One region of the Halomonas sp. Mc5H-6 genome, then DNA from elsewhere that is predicted to be linked to it. Evidence: predicted binding sites of a transcription regulator. Region 1 holds the regulator's gene; the other holds the start of a gene.

Region 1 (7,263 bases):
CCAGCAGGACAGTTGCATGATGGTCATGGGCAGTGAGGGTCGCGGTGAGCAAATTCTCAAGACCGATCAGGATAACGGGCTGATTCTCGCCGATGATGCTGACTGGCCAGCGGTGCAAGACGACATGCAGCGGCTTACCTCGACCTTGATCGAGTTGGGGTATCCGCCGTGTCCGGGCAATATCATGGTGTCGAACCCGGATTGGGTCGCCACGGTAAGTGAATGGAAAGGGCGCATTGCGCGCTGGGCAAGCGCGCGTGACGGCGACAGTCTGATGAAGCTGGCGATCATGCTCGACTCTCACGGTGTGGCCGGCAACCCGAGCCTGCTGGAAAGCGTGCGCGAAGAGCTGTTTGAGCGCTGCTCCCGGGATGAGTTGCTGCTGTCTTACTTCGCCCGCACCGCGCTGCGCTTTTCCACGCCGCTGACGCTGTTCGGTTCACTCAAGAAGCCCCAGCACGGTATCGATATCAAGAAAGGCGGCATCTTTCCCATTGTGCATGGCGTCCGCACTCTGGCGCTCGAGCGGCGTATCCCTGCCACCTCGACGTTTGAGCGCCTGGATGCCCTGGCCGAGGACGGGCGACTCAACCGCCGTTTTGCCGATGACCTTGGCGAAGCCCTGGCGCTATTCAGCGAGTTACGGCTCAAACGGCAGCTGGACGACCTCGCCAACGACGGCTCCGATGACCAACAGGAGCGCTCCAACCGGGTCGTGGTGCAGGAATTATCGTCGTTGGAGCGCGATTTACTGCGCGAAGCGCTGCATATCGTCAAGGATTTCAAGCAGCGTCTATCCCATCGTTACCACTTGGAGTATTCGTGATCAGTCGACACTATCTGGACGCCCCTTTCGCCTGGCTTGGCGGCATGCTGCGCAGAGGAAGCGAGCGCCGCCGCTATGCAGCGTCTCCCTACGCGTGGCTCTTCCAGCCCTACCTGGGCAATGAACTGGTGGCATTGGCTTGCTTTGCCCACCATGGCGTCATGAGCGTAGCAGCGGTGACGCTGCGCCAGCACCAGGTGCTGACCAGTCGTGCCTGGGTGGCGGCGCTAAGGGAAGACGCGCGCGGAGGAAGTGATGCCGCCGAGCGTCGTCATCAGCTGCTGTATAGCGTCGAGGCCACTAAACCGCTGAACATTGAAAGTCTGCGTTCGCTGGTTGAGTTTATCGGCAATCGGCCAATCATTGGCTGGCAGCTCGATCAGCGTCTCGCCCCGCTTGAGCAGGCGCTGCGTGATCATTTGGGGTTTGGGCTGCCCAATGCCCGGGTGGATGTCACCAGGCTGCACCAGCGCCATTTGCGGCGACTACATCCCCAGGCGGAACAGGAAGCCGAGCTGGCGCGTGCGCTTGACTGCTGGCAAGTGCCCAGCAAGACGCCCCAGCGGGCGCTGGAAGACGCCACGGCCAGCGCGCTTCTGTACCTTCGCCTGCAGCGTAACGAGGTGGATACTGTTTCATAGCGGCCTGCGATTGGGTCATTGCGCTGGGAGTTGCTAGAATAACGGCTGCTTCTTTTACCATCGGCAGTGCGATTACCATGCAACATGATCCTGTTCATTTTGACCCGGCGTTGGCGACTGCCGACGCGGCACCCGGCTTATCCGACGCGGCTGACGCCTCGGAAGCCCACGATGCCAAACAAAAACGCGAGTTCAACAAGCTGCAAAAGCGGCTTCGCCGCGAAACGGGCAATGCGATTATCGACTATCGCATGATTAACGAAGGCGACCGCGTCATGGTCTGCCTGAGCGGTGGCAAGGATAGCTACACCATGCTTGAGATGCTGCTGAGCCTGCAGCGCAATGCGCCGGTCAACTTCTCGCTGATAGCCGTCAACATGGACCAGAAACAGCCGGGGTTTCCCGAGCATGTGCTGCCGACCTATCTCGAGCAACGCGGGGTGGATTACCATATTCTGGAACGTGATACCTACTCGGTGGTGAAAGAGAAAACCCCCGAGGGCAAAACCACCTGCGCGCTGTGTTCGCGCCTGCGGCGCGGGTCGCTGTATGGCTTTGCCGAGGAAATCGGTGCGACCAAGATCGCCCTGGGGCATCACCGGGAAGATATTCTGGAAACGCTGTTTTTGAACATGTTTTTCGGCGGCAGTCTGAAATCGATGCCGCCCAAGCTGCTCTCCGACGATGGCAAGAATATCATCATCCGGCCCCTGGCCTATTGCAAGGAAGCGGATATTGCCGAGTACGCGCGCCTGATGGCGTTTCCCATTATCCCCTGCAACCTGTGCGGCTCCCAGCCCAATATGCAGCGGCAGGTGGTCAAGGAGATGCTGGCCGAGTGGAACAAGAAACACCCTGGCCGTCTGGAAAGCATGTTCAAAGCGGTCACCAACGTCGCGCCTTCACAGCTGGCTGACCGTGACCTGTTCGACTTTGCCGGGCTGGAAGCCAAGCAGGCGGAATTGCTAGCCGGGCGTATTCAGGCGTTTAACGTTGGCTAGCAACCTTCTTCTTCGGCGAGCCGCTGCAGCTTCGCCATGTCGAGGATCTGTACCTCACGACCGGAAACGGCGACCACCTCCTGCGACTGCAAGCGGCTGACAATCCGGCTGACGGTCTCGACGGCCAGGCCCAAGTAGTTGCCGATGTCGGCCCTGGGCATGGAAAGACGGAAGCTGTAGGGCGAGTACCCACGGCGGCGAAAACGATCGGAAAGTGTGACCAGAAAGGTCGCCAATCGCTGATCAGCGGTCTTGGCCGATAGCAGGCGCATCATGCGCCGGTCATTGCGCAGCTCCTTGCTCATGCTGCGGTATATCTGGCCGCGTAACTCGGGTAGCTTTTCAGACAGCCGGTCGAGGCGGTCAAAGGGAATCTCGCACACGGTGGTGGTTTCCAGGGCGATCACGCTGCCGGGGTAGTGCGGCTCATCGATCGCATCGAGCCCTACCAGCTCACTGGGGAGGTAAAAGTTGGTCAGCTGGTCATGCCCGCCACCTTCGCTGGTGATCTGCTTGAGGCTCCCGGAGCGCACCGCATAGACGCTGTTGAAGGCATCCCCCTGATGGAATAGAGCCTCGCCTTTCTTGAGTGGCGCGCGTCGCTGGATGATCGCGTCGAACTGATCGATATCCTCAAGCTCCAGTGCCAGCGGCAGGCACAGCGAACTCAAGCTGCAGGTCTGGCAGCGTGCTTCGTGCAGGGCGGCGCGCCGCCGATGCGTGGCGTCCAGCATAAGAGTCTCCAACAGAGATGGCATGACCTCATTATGGAAGCTGGCGCCCATGAATAACAACCGCTAAACAATATTTGAGTAATGATGGCTGGCCTCAGAGGGCAAGCGTGCATCAAAGGCCATGGCCAGGTGGCGTATCAACAGACGGCCGATAGGCGTCACCTCGAGTCGATGTTCTCGGATATCGATCAACCCATCGTGCTGCGCCTGCTCCAGTGCGCTTAAAACTGATTTGAAATAGCCGCGCGCGATCTGCCAGCGCTCACTGAGCGTCGATAGGTCAAGCTGCATATCGCACATTAGCCGTTCGATGGCATCGCGCCGGATCAGGTCGTCTCGGCATAGCCGTATGCCGCGTTGTGTGGCCAGTTGCCCCTGATCGATCGCCGCCTGGTAGTGCCCAAGCTGGCTGTGATTTTGCGCGTAGCTGTCATCCAGGCGTGAGATGGCGGAGACGCCAAGGCCGATAAGGTCGCATTGGGCGTGGCTGGAATAGCCTTGAAAGTTGCGTTGCAGCGTACCGCGACGCTGGGCGATGGCCAGACTGTCGTCGGGCCGGGCAAAATGGTCCATACCGATATGCACGTAGCCAGCAGCCGTCAGCATTGCAATCGTGGTACGCAGCATCGCCAGCTTTTCGTCGCGACTGGGCAGCTCGGCATCAAGAATCCGTCGCTGCGGAGGGAATCGCTTTGGCAGGTGGGCGTAATTGAAGACCGACAGGCGTGCGGGGTTCAGTTCGATGACCTGGCGAAGGGTTTGCGCAAAGCTGTCGGCGGTTTGGCGTGGCAGGCCGTAAATCAGGTCGAGATTTAACGAACGGAAGCCCAGGCGGTGGGCTTCGTCCATCAAGGTTTCGGTCAGCGCCCGCGGCTGGGGGCGGTTGATCGCCTGCTGAACCTGTGGGTCGAGGTCTTGCACGCCCAGGCTCAACCGATTGAACCCCAGTGACTGCAGATGACGCAGCGTCAATACATCGGCTTCGCGAGGGTCGATTTCGATGGCGTAGTCGCGCTCAGGATCGTCTGAAAGCCCGAAGTGGGCATCCAGCTTATCCACCAGTTCGCTCATCTGATCGAGGGTCAGAAACGTCGGCGTGCCACCGCCCCAGTGGAGCTGCTCCACCGGGCGTCGGGTATCCAGGTTCTGCGCTGTCAGCGCCATTTCCTTGTCGAGCCTCGCGAGATAAGACGCGGCGAGCGCGGTGTTTTTTGTCGCGATCTTGTTGCACGCACAGTAAAAGCAGACGTTGCGGCAGAAGGGGATGTGCACATAAAGTGACAGCGGCCGTTGGGTCTGGTTACTGCGTTGCAGCGCCGCGCTGAAATCGTCGGCGGTAAACGATGGGTCAAAGGACAGCGCGGTCGGGTAGGACGTATAGCGCGGGCCGCTTCTCGCATAGCGATGGAGGCGGTCAGCGTCCCACACCGCCGCCGCGAGTGGATTACCCGGCGCTGATTGAGCTGAGTGAATGGGGGCAGGCATGAGGCAGGGCTCCAGGCTGAGTCTTGCACCATGGTAGCGAGTGCCGCCCACGGCAACGTTGAGCCACGTCAAGGAAACGCCCGTTAGCAGCAAACGGCACATAACAGGAGAGCGTGAGTTTGGACACGCAATGGCCAGAGGAAAAAGTCGTCAGCCAGCAAGCGCTGGCCGACGCGGTCGCCGAGCAGGCCGAAGGCTGTTTTTGGCGGGAAGGTCTGGGGCCTCTCAGGCTCTATGGTCAGGCAGACTTAGGCTGCCTGCTGCTCGCTCATGGAGCAGGCGCCGGGCATCGGTCAGCCTTTATGCAGCAGTTTGCCAGGGCCCTTGCGGGAAGAGGGCTGCAGGTGATGACCTTTGACCTGGGCTACATGCAGCAAATGCAGGCGACGGGCAAACGCCGCCCACCGCCCGCCATCCACCGAAGCGTTGCTGAGCTGGCGCATTGGTATGCATGCCTGGCGCCGTTAACGGTCAAGCCGCTGTGGCTTGGGGGTAAATCCATGGGTGGCCGCGTGGCGAGCATGCTGGCAAGCGAGCAACCCTGCCCCGGGCTGGTGATCGCCGGTTATCCCTTTCATCCGCCCAAGGCGCCCGACAAGCTGCGCCTGGCGCACTGGTCGAGGGTTCAGGTGCCGGCGCTGATTCTCCAGGGGGAGCGCGACCCGCTGGGGAGCCGTGATGAAGTGACGGGGTATTCGCTACCGGATAACGCTCGCGTGGCCTGGCTGACCGATGGCGACCACGACTTCAAGCCGCGTCGCGCATCGGGGCTTGATCAGACGATTTTGATTGACGAAGCCGCCGCTCTTGGGGCATCCTTCGTGCGCGCTCAAAGCCTGCAGTGAGGCGTCAGCCAAGCGTGCGTTTGAATCATGAGATGGGCCGGTACCTTAACGCGTATTTGGCTACAGTATTTGAACGTAGCGTGTTGACTTCCTTCGCATCTCCTGTAGAATGCAGCGCCACGTGACCAGCGGGTGGTTAGCTCAGTTGGGAGAGCACCAGCCTTACAAGCTGGGGGTCACTGGTTCGAACCCAGTACCACCCACCATCTTTTGATGGCCTGGAAACGTTGCAGTAAGGAAAGCACCTAGCGTTAGCAGTGCGATACAGCGGACCGGTAGTTCAGTTGGTTAGAATGCCGGCCTGTCACGCCGGAGGTCGCGAGTTCGAGTCTCGTCCGGTCCGCCATCGTCGCTTACCCGCCTGTTTTCCCATGTTTTGTCGTATGTGGACCGGTAGTTCAGTTGGTTAGAATGCCGGCCTGTCACGCCGGAGGTCGCGAGTTCGAGTCTCGTCCGGTCCGCCACGATAAATACATAATCAAGTAAAAATTGGTGACGCCAATACCCTGGGTGGTTAGCTCAGTTGGGAGAGCACCAGCCTTACAAGCTGGGGGTCACTGGTTCGAACCCAGTACCACCCACCATTTGAAACGCCAAGCGTACGCAAATGGTGATGATGCAATACCCTGCTAGATATCAGTGCGATACAGCGGACCGGTAGTTCAGTTGGTTAGAATGCCGGCCTGTCACGCCGGAGGTCGCGAGTTCGAGTCTCGTCCGGTCCGCCATTTCGCAGCTTTCATCTCAAGCAGCCAAGATTATCGGTTTAGACCGAACGAATTTAAAAAACCCCAGATCATTGATCCGGGGTTTTTCGTATGCGCTTGATACGGTTGCACTTGGTACAGTCGCTAACTCAGGCAAGCGCGCTCACGCCCGCTTTGGCGACCTGCACGTCCTGGTCCGGTTTGACGCCGGAAATACCCACCGAGCCGACCACCTGGCCGTCGACGATGATCGGCACGCCGCCCGAGAGCAGCCCCTGAAGCGGTGCGGATACAAAGGCGGTGCGGCCGCCGTTGATCATTTCTTCAAAGACCTGGGTCTCTTTACGACCCACTGCCGCGCTGCGCGCTTTCTGGGTAGCCACATCGGCGCTGAAGGGTGCCGCGCCATCCAGGCGGCGCAGGGCAAGCAGGTGGCCGCCGTCATCAGCGACGGCAATGGTTACCGCCCAGCCATTGCTGTCGGCTTCTTTCTGGGCGGCATCAAGTACCTGGGTAACGTCTGCTTGGGATAAGACTGCTTTAGTTTGCATCAGGTTGTCCTTTGGTGGGTTTGCCGTTAAAAAAGCCCGTGCCATTCGCTGGGCACGGGGTGATGTGTGGAATCAGTGTAACGCAGCATCGACGATTTCCACCCAGTGGCGAACCGGCGTGCGGTTGGCACCGGCCAGATGGGTTTGGCAGCCAATGTTGGCGGTAACAATCATTTCCGGGTTGCCCGCTTCCAGGGCGTTGAGTTTATTGTCGCGCAGCTGGGTGGCCAGTTCAGGCTGGGTAATCGAGTAGGTGCCCGCCGAGCCACAGCAGAGGTGAGCGTCCTGCACCGGGGTCAGCGCAAAGCCAAGCTTGGTCAGTACGCCTTCTACCGCGCCGTTGAGCTTCTGGGCGTGCTGCAGCGTACAGGGGCAGTGAAACGCCAGGCGCTGGCTGGCTTGCACATCCAGTGACTCAAGCGGTTCGTCGCGCAACACTTCGACGATGTCCTTTGCCAGGGCGCTGATTTTCT
Region 2 (7,263 bases), on a different contig from region 1:
CGCCCGCCATCAGCAAGGCCGCGTAAGGCAGCCACAGCGCGACGAACAGCACCATGATGGCGCTACCCAGTAGCGCAACCAGAGGCGGCATCAAAGCCCGGAGATAAAAATTATCCAGAGTGTCGATATCGGATGTAAGGCGGGTCAGCCAATCACTTGCCCGCTGACGGCCGAGCGTCAAATCATCAAGGCGGGTTAATTGACCAAATACACGAAAGCGCAAATCCGCCAGCAATGTCAGTACGCTATTGTGGTTGTAAACACGCTCGGCATACCGCGAGACGGTCCGCAGTAGCGCAAAGAAGCGAATGCCACCCCCCGGCACATAGACATCCAGAATGGCGGGCACTCCCAACGCCAGCGCAATACCCGTTAGCGCACTGGCGGTGATAAACCAACCCGACAGACCCAACAGTGCGACACCGGCCAGAAGCGTCAACCCTGCCAGCAAGGCCCCCAGCATAAAAGCGCGCCGACGGCGGGTAAGCAATCTCAACCAGGGTAAGAATTGGCGATAGATATCCCTCAAACGGGCATCTCCTCGATCTGTCCATGGGTCATTTTGAAGTGGCGATTCGCCGCTTTAATGACCGCCGGGTGATGGGTGGCAACGACGAGCGTGCGCCCTTCTTTTATCCAGTCGATCAACGCCCCCACCACGGCTTGCTCTGTTGTCTCGTCGAGCTTAGCTGTCGGCTCATCGAGCAGGATCAATGGTGCGCCACTCAGGTAAACACGCGCCAGCGCCAAACGCTGAGCCTGGCCACCCGATAAACCGACACCGCGCTCGCCAAGCAAGGTATCAAGCCCCTCTGGAAGGCCATTCACCACATCAAGCAAACCGGCACGCCTTAGTGCGACTTGCATCGCATCTTCTGATGCCTGGGGGTTCGCCAGGCGCAGATTATCGGCCAGACTCCCCTGCAACAGGCAGGGCTGCTGATCCAGCCACGCGATTTGATTCGTCGCTGAATGGCGGCACACACCATCGCTTGGCCCAATGAACCCTGCCAATAACCCGAGCAATGTCGACTTACCGCTACCCGACTCTCCGCTTATCGCCACCACATCACCCTGCTTTAGGGTGAGATCCAAGGGGCCCATCACCACACCACGACCCGGATAGCTGACCTGAACCTTCTCAAGCTCCACCAGCGCATTGTCGGTTCGGGTGGTTGAGGGAGAAGTGTCGCGCATCACAGGCGGCTCGTTGAGGGTATTGACGATGCTCTCTGCGGCGCCCAATGCCGCCGCTCGATCATGATAATGCATGGATAAGGTGCGCAAAGGCTGGAAGAACTCCGGCGCCAGTAGCAACACCGCCAGGCCGGAGAACAGCGTCAATGAAGGGGCAGGGCCATACTCGATGTAACCCAGCAGACCAAAGCCGACATACATGGCGACAACCGCGATGGCCACCGACGAGAAGAATTCAAGCACCGCCGAGGACAAGAATGCCAGCTTCAACGTCCGCATGCTGAGACGTCGATACTGGTCTGAGGCCACCCAGACCGCCTGCTGTGCCGCCTCTGTGTGACCAAACAGCTGAAGCGTGGTGATACCGCGCACTCGATCTATGAAATGCGCTGACAGTCGGGCCACGGCGGCGAACTGATCACGGTTCATGCGCTCTGCCCCCATCCCCACCAGGGCCATAAACAGCGGAATCAGCGGTGCCGCCAGCAGCAGGAAAACAGCAGCCAGGTAATCCAGCCATACCACCACGGCAAGAATGACGAGCGGCACCCACATAGTGATCCGCAGTTGCGGATGATAGCGCGCAAAATAGCCGTCCAAGGCGTCAATATGCTCTACCGCCTGAGCCGCAATGGTCCCGCTCTGCTGTGATGTCAGCCATGCGGGACCCAAGGCAGTGATTTTATCAAGCAGCTGAGCACGGGCCTTGCGCCTGATGCGAAGGCTGGCATCCAGACTCAATCGTTCTGAGGTCCACTGGCACAGCGCACGCAACAACACGGCGACGGCCAGGAGCGCGAAAACAGGCGTCAAGTCACTTGGCGACCGGCTGTCAACCACCAGTTGATCGATCAACCAGGCCAGGCCCGTTACGATCAGTACGGTGTGGCAGCCAGCCAAGGTACCAAAGAACGCCGCGCCCGCTAGCCGCCTGCGTTCTGATGCCGCAAGCGAGGTTAACCAGTGGCGCGGCGTAAGCTCATTATGGTTGGAAACAGATGCCATCGGCTTAGTGATAGCCCTCTCCGACACGCACCTTGCCACGGAAGACCCAGTAGGTCCACGCGGTGTAGGCCAGCACGATGGGGATGACAAACAGCACGCCGATCAGCAGGAAGAGCTGGGATTCTGGGGCCGAGGAAGCATCCCAGATAGTGTAGTTGGGCGGCACGATCACCGGCCACTTGCTGGCAATCAAACCCAGGTAGGTGAAAATGAACAGGCCAAGCGAAGCGACAAACGGCAAGCCTTCTTGCTGGCGCTTAACAGCGCGGAAAAGCACATAAGCACAGACCATCGCAAGGATGGGGAACACCCAGATCAAGTGAATCTGACTGAGCCAACGGTCGCGCACCTCAGGGCTCACCAACGGTGTCCATAGGCTGACAATACCAAACACCACCAGCACGGCCAGCAACAGTTTCGGGGTTATCCGGTAGGCCCACTGCTGCACATAACCTTCGGACTTCAGAATCAGCCAGGTCGAGCCCAGCAGGGCATAGCCCGCCATCAAGCCCAGACCGGTCAGCACGCTAAATGGCGTCAGCCAATCGAGCGCTCCACCTACGTAGACAAAATCCTCTACCGCAAAGCCCTGGATATACGCACCCACGACGGCTCCCTGGGCAAAGGCTGCCACTGCCGATCCGCCACAGAAAGCGCGGTTCCACCAATGGCGATTCTTCTTCGACTTGAAGCGAAACTCAAATGAGATACCGCGGAAAATCAATCCCGCCAGCATCAAAAACACGCCGATATAAAGCGCCGGCAGGAACACGGAGTAAACCAGCGGGAAGGCGCCCAGAAGCCCCGCTCCCCCCAATACTAACCAGGTTTCGTTGCCGTCCCACACCGGTGCGACTGAGTTCATCATCACATCGCGTGACGCTTCATCCGGTGCAAAGGGGTAAAGTATCCCCAATCCCAGATCGAAGCCGTCCATAATTACGTACATGATAACGCCGAAGCCAATAATGCCGGCCCAGATTATTGCAAGGTCAAGGCTGATCATTTGGTTGCTCCCTCATAGTCACTATCGAAAGGCGTGTGAGCCGCAGAGAAAGGACGTTTGGCTCGCTCGACTTCGCCGGTTACTTCCATGGAGTCCGCCAGCATACCGTTACGCACGACACGAGTAAGGTAGTAAATACCCACCCAGAACACGACGGCATACACGGCGACGTAGCCCAGCAGCGTAAACAGCGCCATACCGCCTGTCAGCGAAGGGGTTAACCCTTCAGCATGGGTCATGACACCGTAGACCAACCATGGCGCGCGCCCCGACTCGGTGACCACCCAGCCGGCCAGCACGGCCAGGAAAGGGGAAATGATCATACCTACCAATGTTTTAAGATAGAGCGGCGACTGGAAGAAACGTCCTCTACGGCGAAGAAACAAGCCAACCGTCGCGACGGCTATCATCAAAAGCCCAATCCCCACCATCACACGAAACGACCAGAAAACAAGCGCCACAGGGGGCTGTTCATCAGGTGCCATTTCATTGATACCCGGGACTACGCCGTCCGCACTATGGGTCAGAATGAGACTTGCCAGACTGGGAACCCCGATTTCAAAGCGGTTTTCCTGAGCTTCCTGATCGGGCAGTGCAAACAGCAAAAGTGGCACATTGGACTGAGTTTCCCAATTCCCCTCCATTGCCGCCACCTTGGTGGGCTGGTGCTCCAACGTATTAAGGCCGTGAAAATCACCGACGACAGCCTGCGCCGGTGCCAGGAAAAGCAACAGCCACAGACACATTGAAAGGGCTTTTTTATTCGCTTCGACATCACGATTACGCAGGAGGAACCAGGCGCTGACACCTGCCACCACAAAGCCACCGGTCAGGAACGACGCCATGCCCATATGCACAAAGCGGTACCAGAAGGAGGGATTGAAGATTGCCGCCATCCAGGAGGTGATATGGAAGCGTCCATCCACCATTTCATAGCCTGCTGGGGTTTGCATCCAGCTATTGGCGGAAAGGATCCAGAACGAGGAAATAAAGGTGCCCACCGCCACCATGATCGCGGCAAACAGGTGCACCCCTTCTGGTACTTTGCCACGCCCGAAGAGCAAAACACCCAGAAATGCCGCTTCAAGGAAGAAAGCGGTCACCACTTCGTAACTAAGGACAGGCCCAAGGAAGTTTGACGTAGCGAAAGAGAAGTTGCTCCAGTTCGTACCGAACTGAAACGACATCACGATGCCTGTCACGACCCCCATGCCAAACACAACGGCAAACATCTTGGTCCAGAATTGTGCCAGGCGATCCCAGGCGTCGTTTTCCGTTTTGTAGAATATCCCGTGCAGAACCGCAATATAGGACGCCAGCCCGATCGTGAAGACAGGAAAGATGGCGTGAAAACACACGACGAATGCGAACTGGAGTCTCGATAGCAATAGCGGATCAAGTTCCATAACTCCCTCCTAAGGTCCCATGGTGCCTTTTTCTCAAAGGCTTAAAACAAGCTTAGGTGAGTCCCTTTGGATCACGCTCTTCTATTTGTAGTCACTAAGCTTATTTGATCAACAACCCCTTGAGTTTACAGCTTAGAAGGTATGGATGCGGCATGCGTTTTGGGTTTTCACCGTGTCGCGTTGACGCAGGTCAATTTTTAAGCCCCAGGCGATAACGACTGTTATACAGACGCCTCAGGCCAACACGACCACACTCACCAGATAGCCTGTATAGGCAATAAAAAGCGCTAATAAACCACCGCCCTCAAAGCGGTTGATGCGCCGCGGGCGACCTTTCCAGGAGAATGCGAACAGCATCATCAGCACGGTCATCACCAACATGACGACCCAGTCACGCTGAAGCACCTCCTGACCGGTTTCAATCGGTGTAATGATGCCTGCCAACCCAACCACAGCAAGGCTGTTGAATAGGTTCGAGCCCACGACATTGCCGAGCACCATATCGTGCTCATTACGACGCAGTGCGCTAATCGATGAAGCCAGCTCGGGTAATGAGGTGCCAATCGCCACAACGGTCAAACCAATGATCAGATCACTGACGCCAAACGCGACGGCGATCTCGACAGCCCCCCAGACCAAAAGGCGTGAGCTGGCAATCAACAGTACCAGACCAACCAGGGTCCAGAGGATGGCTTTACCCCGCGACATGGGTTTGCTATCCAGCGTTTCCGCCACTTCCGAGACAAGCGCATCGTCCTGTTGGCCTTTGGAACGCACAACGCTGATAACGATAAATACCACCAGTGCCAGCAATAAACAGACTGCCTCCCAGCGGGCCACCCAGCCATCCAACAGCATCAGCCCGGTCACCAGCATCACTACCAGTAACAGCGGTATCTCTTTGCGAATGACGCTCGAGTGCACGGCCAATGGCGCCAATAACGCAACAAACCCCAGCACCAGGCCAATATTGGCGATATTAGACCCGTAGGCATTACCCACGGCCAACCCCGGGTTACCCTGCACTGCTGCCAGCACCGACACCATCATCTCGGGAGCCGATGTGCCAAAACCGATCACCAGCATGCCAATCAACAGGGGCGACAGCCCCAGCCATTGAGACGTCGCCGCGGCGCCATCGATAAATTTCTCAGCGCTCCAGATAAGCAGTATCAAGCCAACGACAACGGCGATAAGAGCAAGTAACATAAGGTTCCTTTGGATGGCATTTTCACAAGGTGGCAATGGCCTGGGCATTGAATGACCTGCCATGCCGGAGAGGCGGTAAATTCGCGTGGCGATCATTATTCATTCATCGCTCAAGGTCAACGACAACCTGATAACGATCAGATGAATTTTACCCAATATTTGACAGACTTATAATCGAGAGCGTATTGCTTTGCCTACTCACGCGAGCGAGATCATCATTTGTCACAGAACTGGCTAAGCAGACACCCCAACTTGAAGGTCAATGCGCCGCTTGTTGACCAGCAACCGCCTGAGGCCCGCACTCAAAGGCGACGCCTGCGCGCCTGTCATGAATGTGACTGGGTATCGGCGCTACCGCCCCTCAAATCCGGTGAAAAAGCCTGCTGCCCGCGCTGCTCGCATGTCCTGGTCAAGCGCAATCGTTACCCTGCCCAGCGCAGCATGGCGCTCGCGATGGCATCGCTTATTGCCCTTTTACTGGCGGTCTCCTACCCCTTTGTCAGTTTCAGCTATAGCGGGGTGAGCAACCGTATCGAGCTTTCCGAAACGGCAACCACGCTGATTGCCTTTCATCAACCCTTGGTGGCTATCGGCGTTATCATGACCATCGTGGTGCTGCCCGCGGTGTATTTGATAGGCACCTTATGGCTGCAATACGGTTTGTTACGCAACGCCCCACTGCCATTCAGCCGTTCAACAGCTCGTTCACTGAGCCATTTAACCCCCTGGATGATGGCCGATGTGTTTATCGTGGGCGCCCTGGTTAGCTTGATCAAGGTGGCGGGACTTGCTGATATTGAACTGGGTCTGTCGTTTTGGGCGTTTTGCGCCTTTGCCTTTCTCCTGTTGATGACGGTGCAATCGATTGATGCCGACTGGATGTGGTTTGCCCTGGAGGGCGAGCCACTGGCCCCGGAAGGTACACAAACAGGCATGTCAGCCGCGTCCCAGCAGCTTACCAGTTGCCCTACCTGTGGGCTGATCAATCGGTTGGCACCAAACGGCAAGCATTATTGTGTGCGCTGTCATGAGCGGCTGCACCCTCGCTTTCCGCATAGCGTCCAACGCACCTGGGCATTACTCGCTGCTGCCGCGATCATGTACATCCCGGCCAATGTATTTCCCATCATGACCACAACCAGCCTGGGCAATAGCTCCCCTTCGACGATCGTGGGCGGCATTGTCGAGTTGATTCAAGGCGGCTCCTGGCCGATAGCAGGCGTCATTTTTGTCGCCAGCATCATTGTTCCCGTCGGCAAACTGTTCGCGCTGGCCTGGCTATGCAGCGTGGCTCACCGTAGCGACGCCTTCAAAGCACAAACGCGAACAACGCTTTACCGGATCACCGAGTTTATCGGTCGATGGTCGATGGTCGATGTGTTTGTCGTCGCCATTCTCGTAGCGCTCATCCGCGCCGATTCGCTCATGACGATCAACCCG

The links. The regulator FNR, encoded in region 1, switches genes on or off when oxygen is low (the NO sensors DNR and NnrR bind a similar motif). The targets are predictions, from matches to a motif close to TTGATNTANATCAA.
Region 2: a site for FNR is predicted at 4,795-4,808, ahead of NH395_RS15320 (cytochrome ubiquinol oxidase subunit I). Genes of this name have one in related genera too.

Annotation. Positions count from the first base shown of each region.
Region 1 covers NZ_JAMXSI010000002.1:107,759-115,021, forward strand. The annotation lists gene NH395_RS03915 (putative nucleotidyltransferase substrate binding domain-containing protein) at 1-826, shown strand, start outside; gene NH395_RS03920 (DNA polymerase III subunit epsilon) at 823-1,467, shown strand; gene ttcA (tRNA 2-thiocytidine(32) synthetase TtcA) at 1,545-2,468, shown strand; gene fnr (fumarate/nitrate reduction transcriptional regulator Fnr) at 2,465-3,202, opposite strand; gene hemN (oxygen-independent coproporphyrinogen III oxidase) at 3,266-4,687, opposite strand; gene NH395_RS03940 (alpha/beta fold hydrolase) at 4,801-5,532, shown strand; tRNA gene NH395_RS03945 (tRNA-Val) at 5,663-5,738, shown strand; tRNA gene NH395_RS03950 (tRNA-Asp) at 5,802-5,878, shown strand; tRNA gene NH395_RS03955 (tRNA-Asp) at 5,920-5,996, shown strand; tRNA gene NH395_RS03960 (tRNA-Val) at 6,041-6,116, shown strand; tRNA gene NH395_RS03965 (tRNA-Asp) at 6,184-6,260, shown strand; gene NH395_RS03970 (heme-binding protein) at 6,389-6,790, opposite strand; gene glcF (glycolate oxidase subunit GlcF) at 6,863-7,263, opposite strand, start outside.
Region 2 covers NZ_JAMXSI010000013.1:2,560-9,822, forward strand. The annotation lists gene cydC (thiol reductant ABC exporter subunit CydC) at 1-529, opposite strand, end outside; gene cydD (thiol reductant ABC exporter subunit CydD) at 526-2,202, opposite strand; gene cydB (cytochrome d ubiquinol oxidase subunit II) at 2,207-3,208, opposite strand; gene NH395_RS15320 (cytochrome ubiquinol oxidase subunit I) at 3,205-4,614, opposite strand; gene NH395_RS15325 (calcium/sodium antiporter) at 4,849-5,823, opposite strand; gene NH395_RS15330 (paraquat-inducible protein A) at 6,043-7,263, shown strand, end outside.